DNA from 2 places in the Paenibacillus sp. J31R30 genome. Region 1 is predicted to be linked to the other one. Evidence: a T-box and tRNA genes for the amino acid it is inferred to sense, from the RefSeq annotation. Region 1 holds a T-box; the other holds one or more tRNA genes.
What was found. A T-box is a leader RNA that pairs with one kind of tRNA and senses whether it is charged. The one in region 1 lies ahead of leuS (leucine--tRNA ligase), so its partner is inferred to be a tRNA-Leu.
Positions count from the first base shown of each region.

Region 2: it has a tRNA-Leu gene. The T-box ahead of leuS (leucine--tRNA ligase) is inferred to sense a tRNA for this amino acid. The anticodon was not compared.

Region 1 is NZ_JCAUAV010000001.1:889,926-897,876, forward strand. It holds gene yqeH (ribosome biogenesis GTPase YqeH) at 1-725, shown strand, start outside; gene AC58QO_RS03105 (shikimate dehydrogenase) at 834-1,694, shown strand; gene yhbY (ribosome assembly RNA-binding protein YhbY) at 1,715-2,008, shown strand; gene nadD (nicotinate-nucleotide adenylyltransferase) at 2,021-2,608, shown strand; gene yqeK (bis(5'-nucleosyl)-tetraphosphatase (symmetrical) YqeK) at 2,598-3,170, shown strand; gene rsfS (ribosome silencing factor) at 3,190-3,537, shown strand; gene AC58QO_RS03130 (CvfB family protein) at 3,534-4,430, shown strand; gene AC58QO_RS03135 (class I SAM-dependent DNA methyltransferase) at 4,432-5,193, shown strand; T-box leader at 5,265-5,508, shown strand; gene leuS (leucine--tRNA ligase) at 5,591-7,951, shown strand, end outside.
Region 2 is NZ_JCAUAV010000002.1:715,650-723,600, forward strand. It holds gene AC58QO_RS09160 (hypothetical protein) at 1-133, opposite strand, end outside; gene AC58QO_RS09165 (hypothetical protein) at 309-572, shown strand; gene AC58QO_RS09170 (adenosylcobinamide amidohydrolase) at 559-1,341, shown strand; gene AC58QO_RS09175 (hypothetical protein) at 1,665-1,850, opposite strand; tRNA gene AC58QO_RS09180 (tRNA-Leu) at 1,964-2,047, shown strand; gene AC58QO_RS09185 (Bax inhibitor-1/YccA family protein) at 2,188-2,841, shown strand; gene AC58QO_RS09190 (hypothetical protein) at 2,926-3,150, opposite strand; gene AC58QO_RS09195 (hypothetical protein) at 3,319-3,600, shown strand; gene AC58QO_RS09200 (YqzE family protein) at 3,695-3,886, shown strand; gene AC58QO_RS09205 (hypothetical protein) at 4,019-4,960, opposite strand; gene AC58QO_RS09210 (YqhG family protein) at 5,077-6,081, opposite strand; gene AC58QO_RS09215 (DEAD/DEAH box helicase) at 6,078-7,868, opposite strand.

The DNA.
Region 1 (7,951 bases):
AAAACCTCAAAGTTGTTGATATCGTGCTGTGCAGCGCGAAGAAGAACATGGGGTTTGATCGGGTGATTACGGCTGTTCAGGAATACCGCGGCAACATGGACGTATATGTAGTTGGGGCAACAAACGTGGGGAAATCGACGTTAATAAATCGCCTGATTAGTGATTACAGTGATTTGGAAGCGGAACTAACGACATCGCAGTATCCGGGAACTACGCTCGATCTCGTCAAAATCCCGCTCGATGACGGCAAGTTCATTATCGATACGCCTGGGATTGTGTACAAGCATCGTCTGACTGAAGTCGTGAAAAAGCGTGATTTAACACCGCTAATGCCGGATAAACCGCTCAAACCGATGGTATTTCAACTTAATGAGGCACAGACATTATTCTTTGGCGCGCTCGTTCGGTTTGACTTTATCCAAGGTGAGCATCAATCCTTTACTTGCTATACATCGAATGCGATTCAAATTCATCGCACGAAGCTGGAGCGAGCAGATAGCTTATATGAAGAACACAAAGGTGTCATACTAACGCCGCCGGCGCAAGCTGATCTTGAAGAGCTTCCGAAGCTGGTTAAGCATCCGCTGCACATTCCGAAGGGGAAACAGATGGATGTGCTGATCTCTGGTTTAGGCTGGATTAAAGTGAATAGTCTAGCTGGTGCACAGTTAGCTGTTCATGCTCCAAAGGGGATTAAAGTGATAACGCGGGAGTCATTAATTTAAAATAGTAGAAAGTATAAGTTTCACATTATTAATCGGCTATATTTCTGATAAACGCGTCGTCCTTTACAGACTTCGTAGCCGATTATTTCGGGGAGACATGGGGAGATCATGGAGAAACTTCGGACAATCGACAGTCATACGGTACTATATGGGGTATTCGGGGATCCCATTCGGCATTCCCGTTCTCCGATTATGCTGAATCGCGCTTTTCAGGAAGCGGGAATAAATGGTGTTTATGCTGCTTTTCATGTGAAGCCTGAGGAGCTTGGAGAGGCTGTTCGGGGAATTCGGGCTCTTGGATACCGCGGAGTGAATGTGACCATTCCACATAAAGTAGATGTGATGAACTACCTCGATGAGATCGATGAAGGGGCTATGATCGTTGGAGCAGTCAATACCATCGTGAATGAACAGGGCAAGCTCAAAGGCTTCAACACCGATGGGATTGGTTATGTGCGTTCCTTGAAGGAAGAGACAGGCATTGAGCTCAAAGGGAAACGCGTTCTTCTTCTCGGCGCTGGCGGCGCGGCACGAGGTGTGGCCTATGCCTTAGCCAAAGAAGGCGTGAGCTGTATTTATATAGCGAATCGTACCAAGGCGCGTGCCGTGGAACTAGCTGCTACAATTGGCGCATTCACCGAAACTGTTGGTTTAGGGATGGATGAGCTTGACAACGTGGTAGATCATGTTGAGTTTGTGCTCAACACCACATCGGCTGGCATGCATCCGAATGTGGAGGAGCTTCCTTTGCCGCTCCATTTGCTTCGACCACACCACCTAGTAAGTGATCTTATTTACAATCCACGCATCACGAGATTTCTTCGTGAAGCGGAAGCTATAGGAGCTCGCATTCATGGCGGGCTCGGCATGTTTATTTATCAAGGCGCATATGCCTTCGAGTATTGGACGGGTACCACTGCGCCGGTTGAGGCGATGAGACAGGTGGTAGAACAGTCGTTAACTGAATAAGAATGAATAGAGGGACATCTATGTTATCAGGCAAACAGAAAAGATATTTGCGCTCATTGGCGCACCATGTAGATCCAATTTTTCAAGTAGGTAAAGGTGGCGTGAATGAGCATTTGATTCGTCACATCCAAGAAGCGATTGAAGTTCGTGAATTGATCAAAATCACGGTACTCAACAACAGTGGTGAAGATCGCCAAGAGGTTGGAGCTGAATTATCCGAGAAATCTGGCGCAGAGCTTGTTCAGGTTATCGGGAAGATCGTCGTGCTATACAAAGAATCGCGTGACAATAAGAAGATTGAACTGCCGCGCTAATGAGGTGGATGTATGCTTGTCGGAATTATGGGAGGCACATTCGATCCCATTCATACCGGTCATTTAATCGCAGCTGAACGTGCGAGGGTAGAAGGGGGCTTGGACGAAGTATGGCTGATGCCTGCTAACGTCCCGCCGCATAAGCCTAATGCCCCAAAAGGAACAAGCCAGCAGCGTTGGGAGATGGTTTGCCTTGCTGCGGAAGGCAATCCTTTTTTTCGTCCTGTCGATATCGAAATTAACAAAGGCGGCGTATCCTATAGTATCGATACGATCGAACTGTTGAAATCGCAATATCCGGACATCGCGTTCACTTATATTATTGGTGCCGATATGGTCCAGTATTTGCCGCAGTGGCATCGCATCGATGACATCGTGCGGCATATTCATTTTATTGGATTAGCCAGACCTGGCTATAAGCTGGACCTGACGCAGCTTCCCGAGCGTATTCGTAATCGCGTGAAGCTAGTACCGATGCCGCTCGTTGAGATTTCATCGACAGCTATTCGGGCGATGAGACAGCTTAAGGATCCCGTTAGGTATCTTGTGCCAGATAAGGTAGGGCAGTTCATGGAGGTGAATCGCTTATATGAAACGTGAAGACCTTATGGCGGCGGTGAAGGAGCAAATGCCTGAACGGCGCTGGCAGCACACGCTTGGTGTGATGGAAACGAGCGTGATGCTGGCTGAACGATTTGGCGGAGATGCGGTCAAAGCGGATGTCGCAGCGATTATGCACGACTATTGCAAGTATTGGCCAATTCAGGAGCAAGCTAAGATTATTCGTGAGAACGATTTACCGCAAGACTTGCTGGCTTTCGATAAGGAGCTGTGGCATTCACATGCAGGTGCTTTTATCGCGAAGACGCAATTTGGTATCGATGATGAGGAAATATTGGATGCGATCCGCTACCATACATCCGGACGCGAACAGATGACGCTGCTCGACAAAATCGTTTGTTTGGCGGATTATATGGAACCAGGCCGTGATTTCCCAGGTGTCGAGGTTATTCGTGAACTCGCTAAGACGAGTCTAGAGCGCGCGTTGATCGCCGGCTTTGACTCTACGATCCATTTCTTGTTATCCAAGGGAAAGCGCATTTATCCACTTACAATTTTGACACGGAACGATTTATTGGAACAAATCCAAATACACACCTAATGACATGGAGGATGATTGCATGAGTAAAAACCCAGAAGAAGTATTAGCATTCGTTGTTGAGGCAGCGGAAGACAAAAAAGCGGCAGATATCGTTAGCCTGAATTTGAAAGGCGTTTCCTTAATCGCCGATTATTTCGTTATTTGTCACGGGAATTCGGAAACACAAGTTCAAGCGATTGCGGGCGAGGCTCGTAAAAAAGCGCACGAACATGGTGTTCATATCAGAGGCTATGAAGGTATTGATACAGCTAGATGGGTTCTGCTTGATTTAGGAGACGTTGTTCTTCACGTTTTCCACCGCGATGACCGCGAATACTATAATATCGAAAGACTTTGGTCTGACGCCAAAGTTGTGGAGCGGGTATGAGAAATGAAGCAGGATCCCTTGTTACCTTAGAGGTAGCAAGGGAAGTTCCACCTAACGGCTTTTTCCTGAGCGATGGATATCAGGATTTTTTGCTTCCTTATGCGGAAATTGTAGGGAACCGGATTAGTCCGGGAGACCAAGTGGAAGTATTCTTATTCCACGATACGCAGGATCGGATCATGGCGACCATGAAGAAACCTCTGCTGACCATGGGTCACGTGGGGCTTCTAGAGGTTGTTGATATTCATCCGCGATTTGGGTATTTCCTAGAAATGGGGCTAGGTCGTCATCTGCTTTTACCATATCGGAATGTGCCTGAATTCGAGGACCTTCGCCCTCAAGTTGGGGACAAAGTGTTTGCAACGCTTGCACACGATCGTCAAGGCCGATTAATTGCGAAGCTGGCGCTTGAAGAAGACCTGGCTCCGCTATGTGTTCGTGCGCCATCAAGTTGGACAAACCAATGGGTCAAAGCACGTGTGTATCGTCCCCTTCAGATGGGTACTTTCGTGATTTGTGAAGCGGGTGTGCTTGGTTTTGGCATCATCGGGCTGATCATCCCGCAAGAGCGGACACGCTTGCTTCGTGTGGGTGAGCTAGTCGATGTTAGGATCGCATTCGTGCGTGAAGAGGATGGACGAGTTAACTTATCCATGAGGCTGCCGAAGGAAAAAGGGCGCGATGAAGATGCAGAGAGCATCTTGGAAGTACTTCGCGGACGTCCTGGAAATGCGATGCCATTTTCAGATAAAACGCAAGCGGATGTGATTAAGGATAAGTTCGGCCTTAGTAAAGCAGCCTTCAAACGTGCATTAGGGAAGCTTATGAAGGATGGACTCGTCTATCAGGAAGCAGATTGGACGTATCTGAAACAAGAGGAGACGCAAGGCTGAGATGAGTTACGAACAATTTGCCTATACGTACGATCGCTTGATGAAAAGTATGCCTTATGAAGCGTGGCTGCGGTTTGTGAAGGAGTGCTTCGAACGTTATCAAATCAAGCCAACGACGCTTGTTGATTTAGGCTGTGGAACAGGCAACTTGTCCATTCCATTAGCGGCTGAAGGCTTCCAAGTGACGGGACTCGATCTTTCGGAGGATATGCTGGCTGTGGCTGAGCAGAAGCAAAGTGAGCAGTTAAGTCAGCTCCGCGGTGGAGCCGTGCGTTGGATTCAACAGGATTTACGTGAATGGGAGCTTGGGGAGGAAGTCGATGTCGCGATTTCTTTTTGCGATAGCCTGAATTACTTGCTGGAGGAAGAAGACATCGTGGATGCGTTCCGTCAAACCTATGCGGGACTCAAGCCTGGTGGGTTATTCCTGTTTGATGTTCACACCCCGCAGCAATTGTTCGCTTATGCAGAGTCACAGCCGTTCTTTTTGAATGAAGACGATGTGGCTTACATTTGGACCAGCGAATTGGATGAAGAACGTGTGCAGATTGAGCATGACTTAACGATCTTTGTCAAAAATAGCGGGTCTAGCGAAACTTTCAGACGTATCGACGAAACCCATGAACAACGGGCGTATCCGTTGCCTTGGCTTGCACAAATGCTGAAAGAAGCTGGTTTTAGCGAAATTCAACAAGCGGCTGATTTTACATGGGAGAAGCCTACGGATCAGACAGAGCGAGCTTTCTTTATTGCGAAAAAATAATACTGACGGGATTCGCCCTCGGCTTGACAGTTCGGCATTATTTTACATATAATCAAAGCTAATCAGTTGTATGGAAAGCTTAGATGAGGAATAGTACCTTGTACAGCATCTTTCAGAGAGTCGGAGCTAGGGTGTGAGCCGGCAGATGTTAGTCTTGAGAACTCGCCTCGGAGCTAGAAGGTGAACCGCCTGATCTCGGATCAGAAGCGCTAGCTGGATCGTCTCACCCGCGTTAAGGGGCAGAGTGAACACAGGTGAAGAACGCCTTGTGTTAACTAGGGTGGTACCACGGGAATTATACCTCTCGTCCCTAGCGATATCCGCTAGCGATGTGAGGTTTTTTTGTGCGTATTTGCATACATGAGCGAAAGAGCAACTTAAGGAGGCATGGAAGGTCATGACACAGGAATTGAAAGAAACGAAAGAACAACAAGGCTATAATCCGCAAGCTATTGAACCTAAGTGGCAGGCGTATTGGGATGCTAAGAAAACATTTAAAGTACTAGAAAATTCGGATAAACCGAAATTTTATGCGTTGGATATGTTTCCATACCCATCAGGCGCAGGGTTGCACGTAGGGCATCCTGAAGGCTACACAGCAACCGATATCGTTTCCCGTTTCAAACGGATGAGAGGCTTTAATGTCCTTCACCCGATGGGTTGGGACGCGTTCGGTCTTCCTGCTGAGCAATATGCACTAGATACAGGAAATGACCCGCGTGAATTTACGAAGAAAAATATTGATACGTTCCGCCGTCAAATCAAATCACTTGGTTTCTCTTACGACTGGGATCGGGAGATCAGTACAACGGATCCAGAGTACTACAAATGGACACAGTGGATTTTCATCCAGCTCTACAATAAAGGGCTTGCCTACGTAGATGAAGTGCCAGTTAACTGGTGTCCTGCGCTAGGTACGGTTTTGGCTAATGAAGAAGTCATCGATGGATTGAGCGAACGTGGTAACCACCCGGTTATTCGGAAGCCGATGCGTCAGTGGATTTTGAAAATTACGGAGTATGCGGAGCGTTTACTTGAAGATCTTGAGGAATTGGATTGGTCCGAAAGCATTAAGGATATGCAGCGTAACTGGATTGGAAAATCAACAGGAGCTGAGGTTCAGTTCGCGATCGAAGGCCATGCTGAGAAGAGCCTAACAGTTTTCACAACGCGTCCAGACACATTGTTCGGAGCAACTTATTGCGTATTGGCGCCTGAGCATGAACTTGTAGCGCAGATTACAACAGAAGCGCAATCAGCTGCGATCAAAGAATACCAAGAGAAAGCTTCACGCAAAAGTGACTTGGAGCGTACAGATTTGGCGAAAGACAAATCCGGCGTGTTCACAGGGGCTTATGCAATTAATCCGGTCAATGACACGAAAGTGCCGATTTGGATCGCTGATTATGTCCTTGGCGGTTATGGTACAGGGGCAATCATGGCGGTTCCAGGGCACGATCAACGTGACTGGGAATTTGCGAAGCAATTTGACTTGCCGATTATTGAAGTTGTTCAAGGCGGAGATGTGGAGAAGGAAGCTTACGCTGGCGATGGCAAGCATTTGAATTCCGGTCCAATCGATGGATTGAACATTGAGCAAGGCATCAGCCATATGATCACTTGGTTGGAGCAAAATGGCAAAGGCCGCGGCAAAGTAACGTATCGTTTGAGAGATTGGCTGTTCAGCCGTCAACGTTACTGGGGTGAGCCGATTCCAATTCTTCACCTTGAAGATGGCACGATGAAGCCAGTTCCTGTGGATCAATTGCCACTATTGCTTCCACAAGTAGATGAAATTAAACCATCAGGTACAGGCGAGTCACCGCTTGCTAACGTATCCGAGTGGGTAAATACAATTGATCCGGAAACAGGTATGAAAGCTCGTCGTGAAACGAACACAATGCCACAATGGGCGGGAAGCTGCTGGTATTATCTGCGCTTCATCGATCCGAAGAATGATCAAGCTTTCTGCTCGGATGAGCTGCAAAAGCAATGGCTGCCAGTAGATCTTTACATTGGCGGAGCGGAGCACGCGGTTCTTCACTTGCTATATGCGCGTTTCTGGCATAAAGTGCTTTACGATCTAGGCTTTGTTCATACGAAAGAGCCGTTCCATAAGCTTGTTAACCAAGGGATGATTCTTGGCGAGAACATGGAGAAAATGAGTAAATCACGCGGCAATGTAGTAAATCCAGATGACATCGTGAGCGATCAAGGCGCGGATACACTGCGCATTTATGAAATGTTCATGGGGCCGTTGGAAGCGACCAAACCGTGGAATACAACGGGCGTAGACGGGATCTATCGTTTCTTGAATCGCGTATGGAGACTGTTCGTTGATGACAACGGTCAAGTTCACTCCAAAATCAGTGCGGATGAAACGCTAGGGAGCGATTCATTCAAACGTACGTGGCACCGCTCGATCAAAAAAATCACCGAAGATTTCGATGCGCTTCGTTTCAACACAGCGATTAGCCAAATGATGATTTTCGTCAACGAGGCTTACAAAACAGAGCGTCTACCTTTGGAAGCGATGAAAAACTTCGTACAAATGCTATCCCCAATCGCGCCTCACTTAGCGGAAGAGCTTTGGGAGAAGCTAGGCGGCGTGGAATCCATCACATACGAAGTATGGCCAACTTATGATGAAGCTTGGACTGTAGATAATGAAGTTGAAATCGTCGTCCAGATCAATGGTAAGATCGTTGACCGCGTCATGATTTCCAAGGATACAGATGAAGCTGCCATGGAGAAAATG
Region 2 (7,951 bases), on a different contig from region 1:
TTTCTTCAAAAAGCTCTTGCAGCTTGGCGATGTCATCTTCCGTTGCAGATATTTCAAATTCGTAATCAAGTGCTGTGCTGTCTTCGAGTACTTCTCCTGTGCCTACATTGATGTAGTACGTTCTCTTCTCCATTGTAATGTCCTCCCTTACGGTAGGCATGAGATTGCCTGTGCCTTGTCGCGTGTCTCGTCCTCGTTAAGGTAACCGAAGATGAACGGATTTATGTAAAGTTTCACCGAATCGCGAATTGGTGTATGCTTAGGTTTAGCTAGAACATTGTGATCATAATATTGGAGGTGCTACATAGATGATTTCGGAAGAACAATTGGATCAATATCGCGTAGATAGCACACTGCTGCGAGTGATTAGAGATGTCAGTCCCGCGAACGATGTACGTGGTATTGTTGTAGCTTGGGATGATGATACGGTCCTTATTCGCAAAAAAAACCGTAGAGTCGTGAAGCTAGACCGCGGATACGTGTACCAGCCTTATGAGAATGAAAGGCCGCCAGCGTTCATGCTGCCTCAGGAAACGATAACGCCGGATGATCTATCCGATGATGCAGATTGAGGATACTTCCGCCATTAGTTTAATAGCTGGTGTAGGGATGAAACAGGTACATTCGCCACATGGACGTTACCTGCAGATCACAAGTGAAACGCCACTGCGAACACTGAATTCGTCTCCTTGGGGCGGTGGGTTTGGGTTTCATCGTGTTTTGATGAATCGCCAAGTGGACAAGACCTACAATGAGATCGACCCTTTGGTCGAGATGGAGGCATTCATCGCGAGGGAAGGACTTGAACCTCAAGATACGGCTGGCATGCTCACCGCGGCGTGGGTAAAGGATGTTGGATTCAAGGAATTAGCATGGCCGCCGGAGGAAGAGGGCAATACGCTGTCTGAGGATACGGCGGTACATATGGAGGGATCACTTCGTGTTGCCGCTTGGGTCACTGTCGGGCTGGGGAATAAAGTACGCGCTGGCGCCGTTTTGCCTTCAACCTCCCTCTACCCTGGCACGATCAATACGATTGTAGTCATTGAGGGTAATTTGACGGACGCTGCCATGGTGAATGCGGTGATTACCGCCACCGAAGCCAAAGCTGCCGCGCTGCAAGAATTGAACATCGAGCATAATGGCCAAGTAGCAACAGGAACGACGACAGATGCTGTGTTGATTGCCGCAACGGGCAGAGGGATGACCTATTGCTACGCCGGTACAGCCACAACACTCGGCTACCTGATTGGCAGAACAGTTTATGAAGCTATTCTAGCTTCAGGAACGTTGTATGAGCTTGAAATGAGCAAGCGCGCTGCTGCGGCTTCGCAGGGATAACCAGATTTGCCTGCCCTCCACGCTTTAATGGTGAAATCAATGCTCAAAGATGCAAAAGTACACTAATTTTTGGGCAAAACGGCTAAACTAGCTGAATTGTTGCAAAAGTGCAACCACTAGAATCGGAATAGTGCCATTTTGATCAATGCTGGAGAAACAGTTGCACTTTCGCACATATTTTAGAACGAGAGGCAAACTCGATCTAAAAGGTTGCACTTTTGCATTTTACGGAAAGCCCAGACTAGTCACAACAACAAGGACAAAGGGGGTTCCACGCCATATTCATGGCTTAGAACCCCCTTTGTGCTTGTGCAGTATACGACTTATGTTCTGCGGAAAACGCCGTAGCCGAGGCCTGCCGCTAGCGCATCGATATCAGAGATTTCGCCATCGTCATTCTCGTTTTTAAAGTTCGGATCGTGGACGATCGCCTGTGCTTCACCTTCAGTTAAATGACGCTGATTGCCCGTATATTTCGGCTCTAATGCTTTGATTTCTTCCTCATTCATAGATCATACCTCCTTTGGGAATAGGGTTTGGAAGAGGCGACAGAATTATTCCTAAGAGGCAAAAGTTTCATTGACGAGCTTTCGCGTCACATGGTATATTATTTTTTGTAAACGCGATCATGGCGGAATTGGCAGACGCGCACGGTTCAGGTCCGTGTGGGCTTACCCCCGTGGAGGTTCGAGTCCTCTTGATCGCATCCCTAGAACACCCTTTTCTGAGATATCAGAAGAGGGTGTTTTGTTGTCAAACCGCCACCCTGTAGCGATTTTCATGAAATGCAGGTATAATACATAGCATAGATTGTACATCTCTATTTACCAAAGGAGCTGAATTTTCATGGATAGAACAGTTTCGATCACACAATCCGGAAGCTTTGCACATGTGCTTCAAACGTTTGCCATCTCATTGTTGGTTTCATTCATAGGGACATTGATCGGCGCGATGGTAGTACCACCATCTATGGTCATGCTCTTCGTTATTGCCGAGGTTGTCATGCTGGTAGCCGCCATCGTCATCCGAATTCGCGGCAAGCATATCGGCTATGGCTTTCTCTACGCGTTCACAGCTATTTCTGGCGTGACCCTGTATCCTGTTATCATGGCTTACGGCGGCCAGCTTGGAGCTAGTGTGGTTTCGGGTGCTTTCTTCGCAACGGCAGCGATTTTTGGATCATTAGCTTTCTACGCACACCGTTCACAGCGTGATTTTAGTTTCTTAGGCGGTTTCTTGTTTGCAGGAACGATTGGACTTGTGCTGATGAGTGTGCTTGGCATGTTCCTACATTTCGGTTCTGTGATGAATTTGGTATGGTCCATGGTTGGGATTCTGATCTTCAGCGGTTGGGTGCTGTATGATGTCGCCCAGTATCGCAACGGTGTCGAGCCACAAGCTGTGCCGCTTGCTGCGCTGAATATTTACCTTGATTTCATTAACTTGTTCCTTTACATTTTGCGCTTCATCGCTTCAATTGCAGGAATTAACAGAAACTAAGTATGCGCTCACTGCATGATAAAAAAGCACGATGGCTCCTAACCACGAGAATGTGGTCGAGTCCATCGTGCTTTTTTTGCGAGGCTAGGTCTTGCGTGGCAGTGTTTTCGTATGAAAGAAAGGAATATCTCCTCGAAAGCTTCGATTGATTTCCAGAAGGGTATGGATTAACTGGGTTAGATCTGTATGATTCATACGAATTGTAAGCGGAGCTGAATTTTTTTCTGACTTAATGCGGATTTCCAGCCTAAGATTGGCTTCATCCATATAAATGTCAAGTTGCTCAGTTGCAAGCATCAGTTCCCACATTCAAACCAACACCTCTTTCTCTCTCTAGTTACTCTAAGCTTATGTGGGTTGGACGAGATTAGAAGCAGAAGCAACGAACTGGATGGATCCTTTTTATGGAAGTAAGCACGATTTCAGCTCATGCCTCATACAATTTAATGATCCTAATTGAAAGAGGTGAGAAGACCTATGGCAACTTGCAGCACATGGACGTATAAAGGGATTTCGCCTTCGGTATTCAGAGCGTTGCAGCAGGTGGGCAGGAGGCAGGGATTTGCTATTCCTAACACGGCATCAGGCAAATTTACGATTACTGTGGTCAGCATGAATGTTGGCTTTCAATATGCCTGGGATACAAGCGCGCAAACCTTGTTGTTGCAGTGTGATAATAAGCCGATGCTGTTAGGCTGCGGCACGATTAAAACCTTCGCTGACAAAATTATTGCAGAGAGCGGCGGTAGGCCAGGATGAACGCCCGCGTGTAGAGACGGTCAGCCACCTGTCTTTGCGAAGTTTAAAGCCTTATTGCTCTGGTTAGAATAAGGGTAAAAAGGCAGGTGGACGTATGGCAAAAAGCGATGATCTGGTGAAGTACATAACACAGCAAGTCGTCACCTATATTGACACGCCGAAGGAAGTCCGCAAGCAAGCGAAAGCTTCGATTAAACAACAACGCGAAGGCTGGCAAACTCGCTGGTTCGGGATGCTTCCGTTGGCTGCGCGGATGATGTTCGGACGGACGAAGTCGAAGAAATGAGTTGCGGAACGACGTTCCGTATAAATACTCGTTGGAGCTCCGTAGTAGCCCAATGTGCACAAATAAGCATAAACACACTAAAAAGGCCAACCCCAAAATACGGGTTGGCCTTTTGTGTTTCAGTTTCTCAGCCTAGGGATAAATCTCCCCTAGACCCAATGACTCATCCAAAAGCACGTAACGCGGACCTTCGTGCTCCAATACCAAATAGTTATCCCCATGTACCCATTGTTGATAACCAAGAACAGCTAGCGGCATCGTCACTTGCTCATCGTACAGCTCAGTGACGTAGGTGAGCGTGCCTTGCTGCTCTAGAGCAATCTGAAGCTCAGGCAAGGAGGTGACAGGCAGCGGTGTGCCTTCAATCCATGGCAGCTGCTCATAGGGATCAAATGCTGGACGTATCAGGGTTTGGGAACCCTGCGATAAATCCGTCGCTGTGACTATGGCATCTGTCATTCGGGGCGTTGGATCTTCCGTGAGCGGAAGCAATTCGCCCGACTTGGCATCAAGATAATAGGTCTCGTCATCGAGTGCGATTTTCCAAACAGAAGTAAGGGTATCCATATATAAGCGGTCTTCAATGATCGTGTCATTTTGCATAAAATCGTCATATAAGGTTGTAGAAGGAATAAGTTCCTGTTGTATCAAAGAGCGATACAACGTGGCCAAGCTAAATAGCGGAGTTTTGCCTGTCCCATATTCGGTCAATCGGAAGCCGCCGCTATCTACGGCATGAACAATCATATAGCCCACTTCTTGCCCTTGATCGGTCAGAATGATGACCCATCCATGGGTGCCAGGTCCGAGCGGATAGCTGTTCCAACGTGCTTGCTGCCAGCTTTCAAAGCCGGCCTCCTTCGCTAGTGTGGATTGCCACTTACTGATCGTTGAACCGAATGATGATGTACTCGTCAAGTCAGGCGCGCCGGTTGCTGCTTTGCTTGGTTCTTTTACTTGGGCCTGCGTAAGGCTTGTCCCTTCTAAGTTGTCGACGGCCGAGGTGTGTAAGGGCATGAAGCCAATACTGCATAAAATAATACAAGTGGCTGTCCAAGTGGTCCACGACTTCATCTTCGTTCACCTGCCTCTCGCTAACCTCTTAGTGTATGTGACTATTGTAATTCTTATGCTTTGAAAAGAATGTTAGAACCTGTTGCGGGTTATTTGCGAGGTTTTAGCGACTAGCGTCAGTTTCTGGATGATATTCGACTCGCATTGAGGTGAAATAAACCGCCATTAATGACGGATACAGCGATCCGTGGCTTATGCTGCCAATCGATTTCTTCCAGCCGATTCCGACATTGGATTTCGATTTCGTCTCTTTTGTCGGGTTCTGCTGCCAGCAAAAGCCCGTTGTAATAGCCTTCCACACGATCGATCTCACTACGGTGCTGAGCATTCGCTTCATCGGCCCATCGGTGGTCATAGGTACTGATTTTGCGCTCAAGCGTCATCTCCAAGGCATTGATCGCTTTCGGTATGGAAATCGTATCCGGTAAGATGTGACTATTGGCAGGGAGTTTCGGTGAAAGGCTTTTGGTTAACATATGCTTGTGAAAATGTTCGCGGATTTCCCCGCTATTGAGCTGAATCGCTAGGGAATGAATTTCCGTCCGCTTCCGGTCACAGAGCAGCTCAATCTTGTAGTTCACACAGAGCCACGTATTGTAGACGAGGGAAGCATGATACGTCGCCCCCGTTGGGAAGGGCTCCTCGAATAAGTGAATGAACCGACCGCGTTCGCGAACGATGCCGAAGATCTGGTCAAGTCGCCGGCTGCCGAAGGTGACTTCATCTTGGGGAACTCGCGCTATGATGGTCGTCGGAACGAAGCCGAAATAACGGCCGAGAATGCTGTCCGGCGCACTGCCCGCAGCTGGGTTAGCAGCAATTCCGGCTGGACCTGATGGCCCGTAGCCGGTTGAAGGAGGGCTTTGGACAGCTGTTACAGCTGCCTTAGGCTTAGTCTCCAGCTTCATTTGCTCCGGGTCGATCACGAATTTATAGGTCATCGTTTCTGCTGCTGCACCTGTTCGCTCAATAAAGCTCCAATAGTAAGGACGGCCCGTCATTTCCCGATCTGCTTCGGGGGAGAGCTTAGCCGTAACATAGGCAGGCGTTTTCTCCAGAATCGTGCAGTCATACGCTTCCAGAAAACGCATGACGAAAGAGTGAATGTTTCGTTTATTCATGGGCCCACCTCCACGCTCTGGGATCCGCCGACGGCATCAAGGATGTCTTGGAATTTGGCGCCATACTGCGGATTTTGCTCGATTTCCTCCCTCACTTCACTGAAGGAATGACCAAGCTCATCGATTTTGCGACGGATGTCGTCGCCAGAGCCGGCCTCCATCACCATGCGGAAGAGAGAAGTTTCAAGCGAGCCTCGTTTCTCGATTTTCTCCAAAATCGTATCCAGCTGCCCAATTACCAATTCGAACATATTGATTTTCTCGTGCAATAACGAGAGGATATGTTCTTCAATGGTATTCCTTGTGGATAAGTTGTAGATGTTGACGTCATGGGTTTGCCCAAGTCGATGAACCCGGCCGATCCGTTGTTCCACGCGCATAGGGTTCCACGGCAGATCGAAGTTGATCATGTTGTGGCAAAACTGGAGATTAATCCCCTCGCCACCCGCCTCGGTTGCAATTAGGACTTGAACGCGATTGCGGAATAGATCCATCATCCAGTCTTTTTTGCCGCGATTCATCCCCCCGCGATAGGGGACTGCTGTAATCTTGCGTTCTTTGAGATAGTTCAATAAATATTCTTGCGATGCCCGATACTCGGTGAAAATAATCACTTTATCGTTGATATCTTGAATGAGCCGCATCGTGGTTTCGGCTTTGCTATTCGACTTGATGCTGCGAATGAGCTCAACGAGCTCCCATATTTTGGGCCTCATTGGCGAGTCTTCTGCCGTCTTCTTAAATAAGTTCACCAACGTGATGAATACAGCATCCCGAGAGCTGCATACCTCACGCTGCAGGGTAATCATGGATAGCATCGAGCTGAGATCGCCGCCACTCTCGGAATAGCGAGATCGCACGAAATTCGTAACCCCATCATAGAGAGCTTGCTCATCATCCGAGAGCGTGAGGGGAATATTCCGCACAATACGTTTCGTATAGTGAACGCCTCCGTCACCACGACGGTTCCGGATCATCACCTTGGACAGCTCCTGCTGCAGCTGCATTTCATTCTTCGGCGTACGCTTGCCAACAACAAAGTTGTTCTTGAAGCTGTTCTGACCGCCAAGCTGGCCTGGCTTCAGCAGCGTGATGAGGTTGTAAAGCTCTTTGAGATCATTCTGCACAGGTGTAGCTGTAAGGAGCAGGCAATATTTTTTGCGCAGCTCGTTAACGAAGGTATAGTTGGTCGTTTTCTTATTCTTCAGCTTGTGTGCTTCATCGACGATGAGCATATCGTATTCAAGGCCCATCACAATTTCGCGATGCGGGTCTCTTTTTGCTGTATCCATCGAGGCTACGATGATGTCGGCTTGCTGCCACATGTAGGCTTTTTTATGCGCCACGGCAGGGATGCCGAATTTGGTATTTAATTCTCGAACCCATTGCAGGACAAGGGAAGCGGGAACAAGGATGAGCGTCTTGCGGACAAGCCCGCGGATCATGTATTCTTTTAAAATCAAACCAGCTTCTATCGTCTTCCCAAGTCCAACCTCATCAGCCAAAATCGCCCGTCCACGCATCTCATTCAGCACGCGCTTCGCTGTTTCAATCTGATGCGCCATAGGCTCTAGAGTCCCCAGATGCGCGAGGCACTGCATATTATCAAACGTAGAAATAAGCCCCGATTCTTCCGATTCGTAGGCAAGCTGATAGAGAGTCCAGTCGTCCCAAGGACCTCCTCCACGTACACGATTGTCCAGCTCGGTAAACCAGTCCCTCTCAAAATGCATATCCAGCTGTTTATGAATGGGGCGAATGTTCTCTTGCTGATCATGTTGACGCATGGCTGTGCCCTCCTAAACGTTCTGATTCTGCTTTGGCCCTCTCAAACGTCGAATACATGTTAGTATGTCCAGAGAAGAATCTT